DNA from 3 places in the Sphingomonas sandaracina genome. Region 1 is predicted to be linked to each of the others. Evidence: predicted binding sites of a transcription regulator. Region 1 holds the regulator's gene; each other region holds the start of a gene.
The links. The regulator LexA, encoded in region 1, represses DNA repair genes until DNA is damaged. The targets are predictions, from matches to a motif close to GTTCCNCNCTTGTTCT.

Region 1 (3,276 bases):
TGCGACAAGCCGCCGGCCGCTGGGCCGCCGAGGACATCCTCGCCCGCCGCACGCAGCCCGCGGCCGACCTCTCCGCCATGGACGGCTACGCGATCCGTTACGCCGACCTCCCCGGCCCGTGGAACGTCATCGGCGAAAGCGCAGCCGGCCGGCCCTTCGCAGGCCAGGTCGCCACCGGCCAAGCCACCCGCATCTTCACCGGCGCCGCCATGCCGGACGGTGCCGACACGGTCATGGTGCAGGAAGAAGCAGAGCGTGGCGGCGAAACCCTGATCCTCGCCGGCGAAGGCCCGCAGACGCTCGGCCGCAACACCCGCCGCAAGGGCCTCGATTTCTCCACCGGCACCCGCCTGATCGCCGCCGGTGACCGCCTCAGCCCCGCGCGCATCGCCGTCGCCGCAACCGGGGGCCACGGCAGCCTCACCGTCAACCGCCGCGTCCGCGTCGCCGTCGCCGCCACCGGCGACGAACTCGTCCCACCCGGCTCGACCACCGACGGCGTCGCGCTCCCCGAATCGAACGGCATCATGCTCGCTGCGATGCTCGCCGACATGCCCGTCGACGTCATCGACCTCGGCATCCTCCCCGATGATCTGGACGTGCTGCGCGACGCATTCGCCAGCGTTCAGGCCGACCTGCTGGTCACAACCGGAGGCGCGTCGGTCGGCGATCACGACCTAGTCCGCCCGGCGATCGAAGCCGCCGGGGGGACCATCGATTTCTGGCGGATCGCACTGCGCCCCGGCAAGCCGATGATGGCCGGCCGGATCGGCGGGATGATGGTGCTCGGCCTGCCCGGCAACCCGGTCTCGGCGTTCGTCACCGCGACGCTGTTCGTGAAACCCGTCGTCGCCCACATGGCCGGCGCGCGCGACCCGCTGCCCCAGTCCACCCACGCCCTGCTCGGCGAAGACCTCCCCGCCAACAACGCCCGCACCGATTATCTCCGTGCCGAACTCCGAGAGGGCAAGGCCTATGCCTCCACGATCCAAGACAGTTCGATGTTGCTGACGCTTGCCCGCTCGACCTGCCTGATCGTCCGCGCCGGCAATGCGCCGATCGCAAAGACAGGCGAATCGGCGGAAATCCTCGTGATCGTGTAAAGCGAGCGCTTGACGCCGTTAATTATGTTCCATAGAGGTTCCTCGTCTGTTCCGGACGGAGAACCGCCATGCTCACGCGCAAGCAGCACGAACTCGTCTGCTTCATCAACGATCGCCTCAACGATACCGGCGTCTCGCCGTCGTTCGAGGAGATGAAGGACGCCCTCGACCTCAAGTCGAAGTCGGGCGTCCACCGCCTGATCAGCGCGCTTGAGGAGCGCAACTTCATCCGCCGCCTGCCCAACCGCGCGCGCGCGCTCGAAGTGTTGCGCATGCCCGAGCGTCCGGAAAAGAAGACCCCGTCCAAGTCGTCGAACGTCAAGGCAGCGCCCACCGCCGCGACGCCGCAGCCGGCCAACGACGTGATCGAGATCCCCCTCCACGGTCGCATCGCCGCCGGCGTCCCGATCGAAGCCTTCGAAGGCAGCACCATGCTGGCCGTCCCCGCCGCGCTTCTCGGCACCGGCGAACACTACGCCCTTGAAGTCTCCGGCGATTCGATGGTCGAAGCTGGCATCCTCGACGGCGACTACGCCCTGATCCGCCGCACCGAGACCGCCCGCGATGGCGAGATCGTCGTCGCCCTGATCGAAGACAGCGAAGCCACCCTCAAATACTTCCGCCGCGAAGGCGCAATGGTCCGCCTCGACCCCGCCAACCGCGCCTACGACCCCCAACGCTACGCCCCCGCGCAAGTCCGCGTCCAAGGCAAGCTGTCCGGCATCCTCCGCCGCTACGACTAAGGGTCGGAACAGCACGGGCACATTGGCAAGCCGCGGCGGACGTTCGCTAGACTATTAGGCCCCGTCATCCTGACGAAAGTCAGGATCCAGGGTACCGTGCGGCATCTTACGTAGCTGCGGGCGTAACTCCCGTCAGGGCAACGACCGTTCGTAATGGCCATCCCACCTCCGATACGGCTTTCGAGAAGCCAGACTCCTACTTCCCGAAGTTCGCTCAAGCGTCGGAGGATCCCGCCAGGGATGCCGGTCGCCAGGGCTCAGGATCGTCACTATCCGCCCCGTACCCAACGTCAACGCAATCCCGCCCGTCTTCTTCAGAACACGACGATCCAGCTTAAGCCAGCGTGGCACGCACCGCTTCGGCAAGCCCCGTTCGCTGACGACGACATCCGCAGAACGACACGCTGCGATCAGCTGGCCGATCGGCACCATATACGCACTGCGCGTCGCCAGCACGCGCCAGGTCCGCCCACCGGCGACCACGTCCGTCACGCAAAGGTCGCGACTGCACCGCGCATCCGGCTGGTCGGCCAACAAGAGTGGTTCGCCGTCCACCCCGCCATTCTCGGCCAGCGTATTGCGCGTATAGTCTCCCGCTCGATCCCGCAGCATCGCCAGCCCCGCCACCGTGCGTACCGCGACATGACGACCATCGCCCGTCACCAGGATGTCGGGCGGCGGTGTGGTGAGCGCCCACACGGCCCCGATCGCCAGCGGCACCAGCCCCAGCCGCCGAAGCCGCGTCCGCCACAAGGCAATCCAGATCCCGCCGACCACCATCAGCGCGAACGCCGCCGTCGGCATGGCCGGCAACGACCGCACCGATCCCGGAGCGCCGGCGACGAGATGGGCAAGCCAGAGCAGCGTATCGAGCGACCACTGGACCAGCCACCAGATCGGTGCGCCAAGCCCGCCCGCATCCAGCAACAACGCCAACGCCTCGAGCGGCATAACCACGAACGTCGTCAGCGGGATCGCAACGATGTTGGCAAACGCGCCGTAAAGCCCGGCCTTATGGAAATGATAGACCGCGATCGGCATCAGCGCGAATTCGACCAGCAGTCCGGTCAGCAGCAACGACGCCACGCCGCGTGCGAGACGCCGCCCCCGACCCTCGTCATGCGGCCCGAAGAACACCCGAACCGCGGCGTGTTCGTGCAGCGCCATGATCGCGGTGATCGCCGCAAACGACAGCTGAAAGCTCGGCCCCGCCGCCGATTCGGGCAAAACGAGCATGACGCACATCGCGCCTGCCGCGACGAGCCTCAAGGTCATCGCCTCACGCCCCATCGCCAGCGCCGCGAGCACGAGCAATGCCGCGACGCAGGATCGGATCGTCGGCACCTGACTGCCCGTAAGCAAGGTGTAACCGATAGCGGCCGCCGCGCCCGCCAGTGCCGCGACGAGCGGCAGGCGGACATGCAAGGCGA
Region 2 (3,276 bases), on a different contig from region 1:
CGCTGAAAGTCGGGCCGGTGATCGCCGAAGGACGCTGGATCAGCGGCAAGCGACGGGTGTTCGTCGCGGATGCGCGATTGATCGATGCAGAGGGCGAAGAGGCGGCGCGCGGAACGGGCACGTTCATGCGCTCGCGGATCGCGCTTGCCGGTCTTCCCGGATATCGCGCGCCGGCATGAGCGGTCGGCTGCCCAGCGGCGTATTGGTCAGCGCCCTGCTTCGCCGCGTCAATGACGCCGGCGGCTTTGGTGCGGTGATGGCCAAGGGCGACGCTCAGGGCGGCGCGATTCTGGTCATCGCGATCGACAAGGGGGCGCCTCCCCGCCTGCTGGAGCGTGGCATCGGGCCCGACGGAAGGACCGCATTGATCGACTCGACCCCCGCCGAAGACCTTGACGGCTATTGGCGACGACGCCGCGCAAGCGACGCGGATCTATGGGTAATCGAGGTGGACATCGCAGCGGCGGAACGGTTCGCCGCTGAAACGATCCTCGACGATTGACTCTAAAGCCCCCCCAATAGAGGGGAATTGCAACATTGATTGGCGTTGTGCTGGGACGGGTGCGATCCGGATCAGTTACGCAGTCGGGGGGATGCCTGGATGGTCGGCTTGTACGATCGACTCCACGGTCCAACCGCATCTGAATAAGTTTGAATGACGATACTTCAGCGGGCCGCGACGATCGCGGCCATGACATTCTCTCTCGCCGGCCTGCTGGGCAACAGCGCTCCGGGTCATGCTACGGGCATCGATAAGCCGGCGGTCAATCTTACCGCTCTCGCAAATCTAAACGCCCTCTCGCCGCAAAATGTTCCGCAGACCGCTCCAGCCGCAACGCCCGTTGCTCCTGTCGAGCAGACTGCCGTCGAGCCCGCTGCGACCACCGAAGCCGAAGAATTCGATACGCTTGCCCAGGCCGTTGCCGCGCAGGATAGCGCCGCCGCCGACGACTCGCTCCAGTGCCTTGCCGGTGCGATCTATTTCGAGTCCAAGGGTGAGCCGCTGACCGGCCAGCTCGCGGTCGCCGAAGTCATCATCAATCGCGCCAAGTCGGGTCGTTTCCCGGCCGACGTCTGCGCCGTCGTCAAGCAGCGCGGCCAGTTCAGCTTCGTGCGCGGCGGTCGGATCCCCACCATCTCCGGCGGTGCCGCCTATCGCACCGCCATCGCCGTCGCCAAGGTCGCACTTGCCAGCGCATGGAACAGCCCTGCCGAGAAGGCGCTGTATTTCAACACCCCCGATCGCCGCCCTTCGGTTCGCGCGGTCAAGGTCGCCGCGATCGGCAACCACGTCTTCTATCGCTGAGACGATATCCCCCTCCGTTCGTGCTGAGCGAACGGTTGGCGACCGGACGAGACTAACGACCACAATCCGTGAATGAGCTTGCCTCGTTCGCGGATTGTTCTATTTCCGGCGCATGCTCGACATGCCGCCGGACTCCTGCATCGACGAACCCGGATCGCCCTTATGCGCCGCCGACGTGGCGCGTGGCGTGATCCGGATGTTGTTGCGTCACGATCTTACCGCGATGACCGAAGTGCCGCTGGACGGCGGGCGTCGTGCCGATCTGATGGCGGTGGACGCGCGCGGCCAGATCGTCATCGTCGAGATCAAGGTATCGCGCGCCGACCTGCTCGGTGACGGCAAATGGCCGGATTATCTCGGGCATTGCGATCGGTATTTCTGGGCGGTGCCGGCAGGGTTCGATGTCGGGCCGCTGGCCGGACCTGCATTCCTGCCCGAGCGAACCGGGATCATCATCGCCGATCGCTACGATGCGGCGATCGTACGCGAGGCCCACACCATCCCCCTGCCCGCGCATGTCCGCAAACGCGGCACGCTGGCGTTCGCACGGCGGGCGGCGCGGCGGTTGATCGCGCAGATGGACCCGGATGCGGACGGATTGGCGTTCTGATAGCTTGGCGGATCCCCTCCCTGGAAGGGAGGGGGGGGGGGGGTGGGCTTCCGTATCGTGCAGCCGTTGCTTCACAAGCTGGCCTACCCACCCCCGACCCCTCCCTTCCAGGGAGGGGAGAAAGGTGCGGCCCTGTTGACCCAATACGCTCCGAAGAAGTTCAGAACTTCGGGCCCGACACGGCCTTGCGCACCTTTTTCGGCGCGTCTTCCAACAGCTTGCTGACGATCGGGTTGCGTCCATCCTGCTTGGCATAGGCGCGCGCGGACATGCCCGCGATGATATCCGCCTGGTCGGGATCGGCGTTCTCGGCCAGCAGCACCCGGATCATGCCCACGTCGCGGCGTTGCACTGCGCGGATCAGCGGGGTCTCGCCGGCGGAATTGGCGAGGTTGGGGTTCGCCCCCGCTGCGGTGAGGATCGGGATCATCCCGGTCTGCCCGAGCGTCACGGCGAGCAGCAGCGGCGTGTTGCCCTTGCCGTCGCGCAGGTTCGCGTCCGCGCCCTTTTGCAGCAGAAAGCGCAGATACACCTCGTCGCCGCGCTTGATCACGATGTGGAGCGCGCCCTCCCCGCTCGTCACGTCGCGCGTGTTGATGATGTTGCTGCCCGGACGTCCGAGCATCTCGAGCACGTCGTTGTTCTTGGCGTCGCGCACGGCGGACAGGAACTTGTACCCCTCCGATTGGCCTTGCGCGGCTGCGGGCGTTGCGCCGACCAGCGCGGGCGTCAGGAGAGTAGCGGCGAGCAACAGGCGAATACGCATCGAGAGACTTCCTTGGTTCGTCCTGACTATGGGCGACGCTTGCGCCGCGGTGGCTAACAGATCAAGGCTGGCGGCATCATGACCATGCGTTTCATCCTCTTCGGGGCCCTCACGCTTACGGGCGCGCTTTCGGCATGCGGTACCTCCGCACCCCCCGCCAAACCGCCCCTCGAAGGCGCGCGGATCGGCGGTCCGTTCGCCTTGACCGACCAGAACGGGCAGGCCGTCACCGAGCGCACCTTCGCGGGCAAGTACCGGATCATGTATTTCGGCTACACCTTCTGTCCCGATGTGTGTCCGACGGATGTCCAGGCGATCGGCGCCGCGGTGAAAAAGCTCGAGTCAAGCGATCCCGCGATCGCCGCGAAGATCGTCCCGGTGTTCGTAACGGTCGATCCGGCGCGTGATACCCCCGCGGTGCTCAAGCAGTTCGTCTCCGCCTTCCACCCCCGTATGGTCGGCCTTACCGGCAGCGCCGAGGCGATCGACCGGATCAAGACAGAATATGCGGTGTATTCGAGCAAGGGCGACGCGTCTCCGGGCGGCGGCTACCTCGTAAACCACTCCCGCCAAGCCTATCTGATGGACCCGGAC
Region 3 (3,276 bases), on a different contig from region 1:
GCGGAAGTGGAGCATCAGCAGGTCCCACTTCTCGACGTCCGCCGGGATGAACAGGTTCAGCGACTGCGCCTGGTCGATGTAGGGCGTGCGATCCGCCGCCAGTTCTAGCAGCCAGCGCTGGTCGATCTCGAACGACGTCTTGTAGCAGTCCTTTTCCTCGACCGAGAGGAAGTCGAGATGCTGGACCGAACCGCCCTGCTCGAGGATCGAGTTCCACACCGCGTCCGAGTTCTTCGACTTCTCGCTCAGCATCTTTTCGAGATACGGGTTCTTGATCGAGAAGCTGCCCGACAGCGTCTTGTGCGTGTAGATGTTCGCCGGGATCGGCTCGATGCACGCCGACGTGCCTCCGCAGATGATCGAGATCGAAGCCGTGGGCGCGATCGCCATCTTGCAGCTGAACCGCTCCATCGCGCCGACGTCGGCGGCGTCGGGGCAGGGGCCACGCTCGATCGCGAGCTGCATCGAGGCTTCGTTCGCCTGGCTGCTGATGTGCTTGAACATGCGGAGATTCCACGACTTCGCCATCGCACCCTCGAACGGGATGCCGCGTGCCTGGAGGAAGCTGTGGAAGCCCATCACGCCGAGCCCGACCGAGCGCTCGCGACCTGCCGAGTAGGCGGCGCGTTCCATGCCGGGTTCGTGGCGGTCGATGTAATCCTGCAGGACGTTGTCGAGGAAGCGCATGACGTCCTCGATCAGGCCCTTCTCGTCCTTCCACTGATCCCAGGTTTCGAGGTTCAGCGACGACAGGCAGCAGACCGCGGTACGCTCGTTGCCGAGGTGATCCTTGCCGGTCGGCAGCGTGATCTCCGAGCACAGGTTCGAGGTCGAGACCTTGAGGCCGAGCTCGCGGTGATGCTTAGGCATCGCCTTGTTCACGTGATCGGCAAAGACGATGTACGGCTCGCCGGTCTGGAGGCGGGTCTCGACGAGCTTCTGGAACAGCGAGCGCGCGTCGACGGTGGCGCGGATCGCCTGGTCCTTCGGCGAGCGGAGGTGCCATTCCTCGCCGTTGCGCACCGCTTCCATGAAGTCGTCGGTGATCAGCACGCCGTGGTGGAGGTTCAAAGCCTTGCGGTTGAAATCGCCCGAGGGTTTGCGGATTTCGAGGAATTCCTCGATCTCGGGGTGCGAGACGTCGAGATAGACCGCGGCCGAGCCGCGGCGGAGCGAGCCCTGGCTGATCGCGAGCGTCAGCGAATCCATGACGCGGACGAACGGGATGATGCCGCTGGTCTTACCGTTGAGGCCGACCGGCTCACCGATGCCGCGGACGTTGCCCCAATAGGTGCCGATGCCGCCGCCGCGCGAGGCGAGCCAGACATTCTCGTTCCAAGTGTCGACGATCCCGCCGAGGCTGTCGGGAACCGAATTGAGGTAGCACGAGATCGGCAGGCCGCGACCGGTGCCGCCGTTCGACAGAACGGGGGTGGCGGGCATGAACCAGAGCTTCGAGATCGCATCGTACAGCCGCTGCGCGTGGCCGGCGTCATCGGCGTAGGCCGACGCGACACGGACGAACAGGTCCTGGTAGCTCTCGCCCGGGAGCAAATAGCGATCCTTGAGCGTGTCCTTGCCGAACTCGGTCAGGAGCGCGTCGCGGCTGTGATCGACCTCGACCGGGTAGATCTGCGCGCGCACGGAGTGGCTGTCCTGTGCCTGGCGCGGCGCCTTGGGTGCCTCGGCTTCAGGCGCTGCGATGGTCTGTTCGATCGTGTCTGTGGTCATGTCGCTATCCCGGCTGCTGTTTCTGAAATCCATCGAAACTGCTCCTAGTGTTCTGTATTCGTTCGAATCGGTAACCTGTCGCCATGCTACCATCGGACGGTCCCGAGCGGGAGAACAAAAAGTGACCATCGCGGCGGTGGAAGGCGCGCTTACGGTCATATCGCATAGAGCTATGCAAGGGTTGTTCTACCAGCGATTGGGTCCGCCCCCGAACGCAACCCCAAGAGATTGTGCCAAAGCGCGGAGAGACGCAAGGGGGTGCGGGGGGCGTCGGCGGCTCGGTTCGTCGTGTTCGCCCTGATCTTTATCGACCAGCATATTCGCGACGCGTGGACTTCTGCGGGGTTCGCGAAGTGCAAGGGGACGAAGCGGGAACGAAAAATTATTTAGCGCGCAAAGGTGGCAAATGTTGCTTGCGCAACCCCGACCGCGACGTCGGGGACTCTAGGTCGAAGCGAGGCGGTCGGCGAGCGCGGAAATGCTGGTGACGGCATGATCCCACGCCTGCGCCTGGTCCGCATCGGGCGCGGGGCGGCCGCCATATTCCATCGGCCGGTCAATATAGGCGGTCGCCAGTCCGCAGGCCCGCGCCGCGGCCAGATCGCTGTGATGCGCGGCGACGAGGCAGAGTTCACCCGGATCGAGACCCAGCAGGCGCGCGGTGGCGAGATAGGCCTCGGGCAGCGGCTTGTAGACCTTGCTGACCTCTGCGCCGAGGATGGCATCCCAGGGAAGCTTCGCACGCCGCGCCATCTCGACCATCAGCGCGATGTTGCCGTTGCTGAGCGTGACGATCGGAAACCGCGCCTTGAGGCGAGTCAGGCCGTCGACCGCATCGGGCCAAGGGTCGAGCCGGTGCCAGGCGTGCGTCAGATCAACCAGCGTCCCCTCGTCGACCGTCGCCGGATCGATCGCATATTCGCGCAACAGATCCTCGAGCGCCTCGCGGTGGAGAATATCGAGGATGACGAACGGCCGCCGTCCGCTGCGCACCTGTTCCAGCGCCGGCTGATAGCGCCGCCGCCAGCCGTCCGCGAAGCGATGCGGGTCGATGTCGGACCGGCCGAGACCGGCCAGCACGGGCGCTGCGTCTCGCGCGATGCCGGAGCGCCAATCGACCACCGTGCCGAAAACGTCGAAGGCCAAAGCTTTGATCGCCATGTGCAGTCTCCCGCTAGGGATACGACGGGGAATCCTGACGGTTCCGTCGCTTGATTTGGGGGCGGGTGGCAGATGGGCGGGAGCGCGCTTATCCCGTCCTGCGCAGACGCGATCCCGGGGCCTGGTTCAGCTTTGCGAGATTGAAGGCCTCGTGAAACTCGATTCCAGCCTTCCCGTTACGCGCCCAGCGGATACGCGCCGGGACCATCTGATGCTCGAGCAGTTCGATCAGCATCTCTAGACCGTCGGGATTGCCGTCGACCGAAATGCCATCGATCATCGCGCCGGACGTCGAGATATCGCGGATGCGGACATCGCCGCGCACCCCGTCGATGAGGATGCCGGCCGAGCGCAGCATCTTCGTCCTTGGCGCGCGACTGACCT

Region 2: the regulator LexA is predicted to act here: its motif matches at 1,392-1,407, upstream of U1707_RS10790 (MmcB family DNA repair protein).
Region 3: the regulator LexA is predicted to act here: its motif matches at 1,843-1,858, upstream of U1707_RS13700 (ribonucleoside-diphosphate reductase subunit alpha).

What each region holds. Positions count from the first base shown of each region.
Region 1 is NZ_JAXOJK010000001.1:511,191-514,466, forward strand. It holds gene U1707_RS02140 (molybdopterin molybdotransferase MoeA) at 1-1,103, shown strand, start outside; gene lexA (transcriptional repressor LexA) at 1,172-1,846, shown strand; gene U1707_RS02150 (ComEC/Rec2 family competence protein) at 1,979-3,276, opposite strand, start outside.
Region 2 is NZ_JAXOJK010000003.1:288,884-292,159, forward strand. It holds gene U1707_RS10775 (PaaI family thioesterase) at 1-179, shown strand, start outside; gene U1707_RS10780 (DUF1491 family protein) at 176-502, shown strand; gene U1707_RS10785 (cell wall hydrolase) at 692-1,306, shown strand; gene U1707_RS10790 (MmcB family DNA repair protein) at 1,419-1,916, shown strand; gene U1707_RS10795 (ankyrin repeat domain-containing protein) at 2,077-2,682, opposite strand; gene U1707_RS10800 (SCO family protein) at 2,761-3,276, shown strand, end outside.
Region 3 is NZ_JAXOJK010000004.1:170,114-173,389, forward strand. It holds gene U1707_RS13700 (ribonucleoside-diphosphate reductase subunit alpha) at 1-1,764, opposite strand, end outside; gene U1707_RS13705 (haloacid dehalogenase type II) at 2,176-2,892, opposite strand; gene U1707_RS13710 (EAL domain-containing protein) at 2,981-3,276, opposite strand, start outside.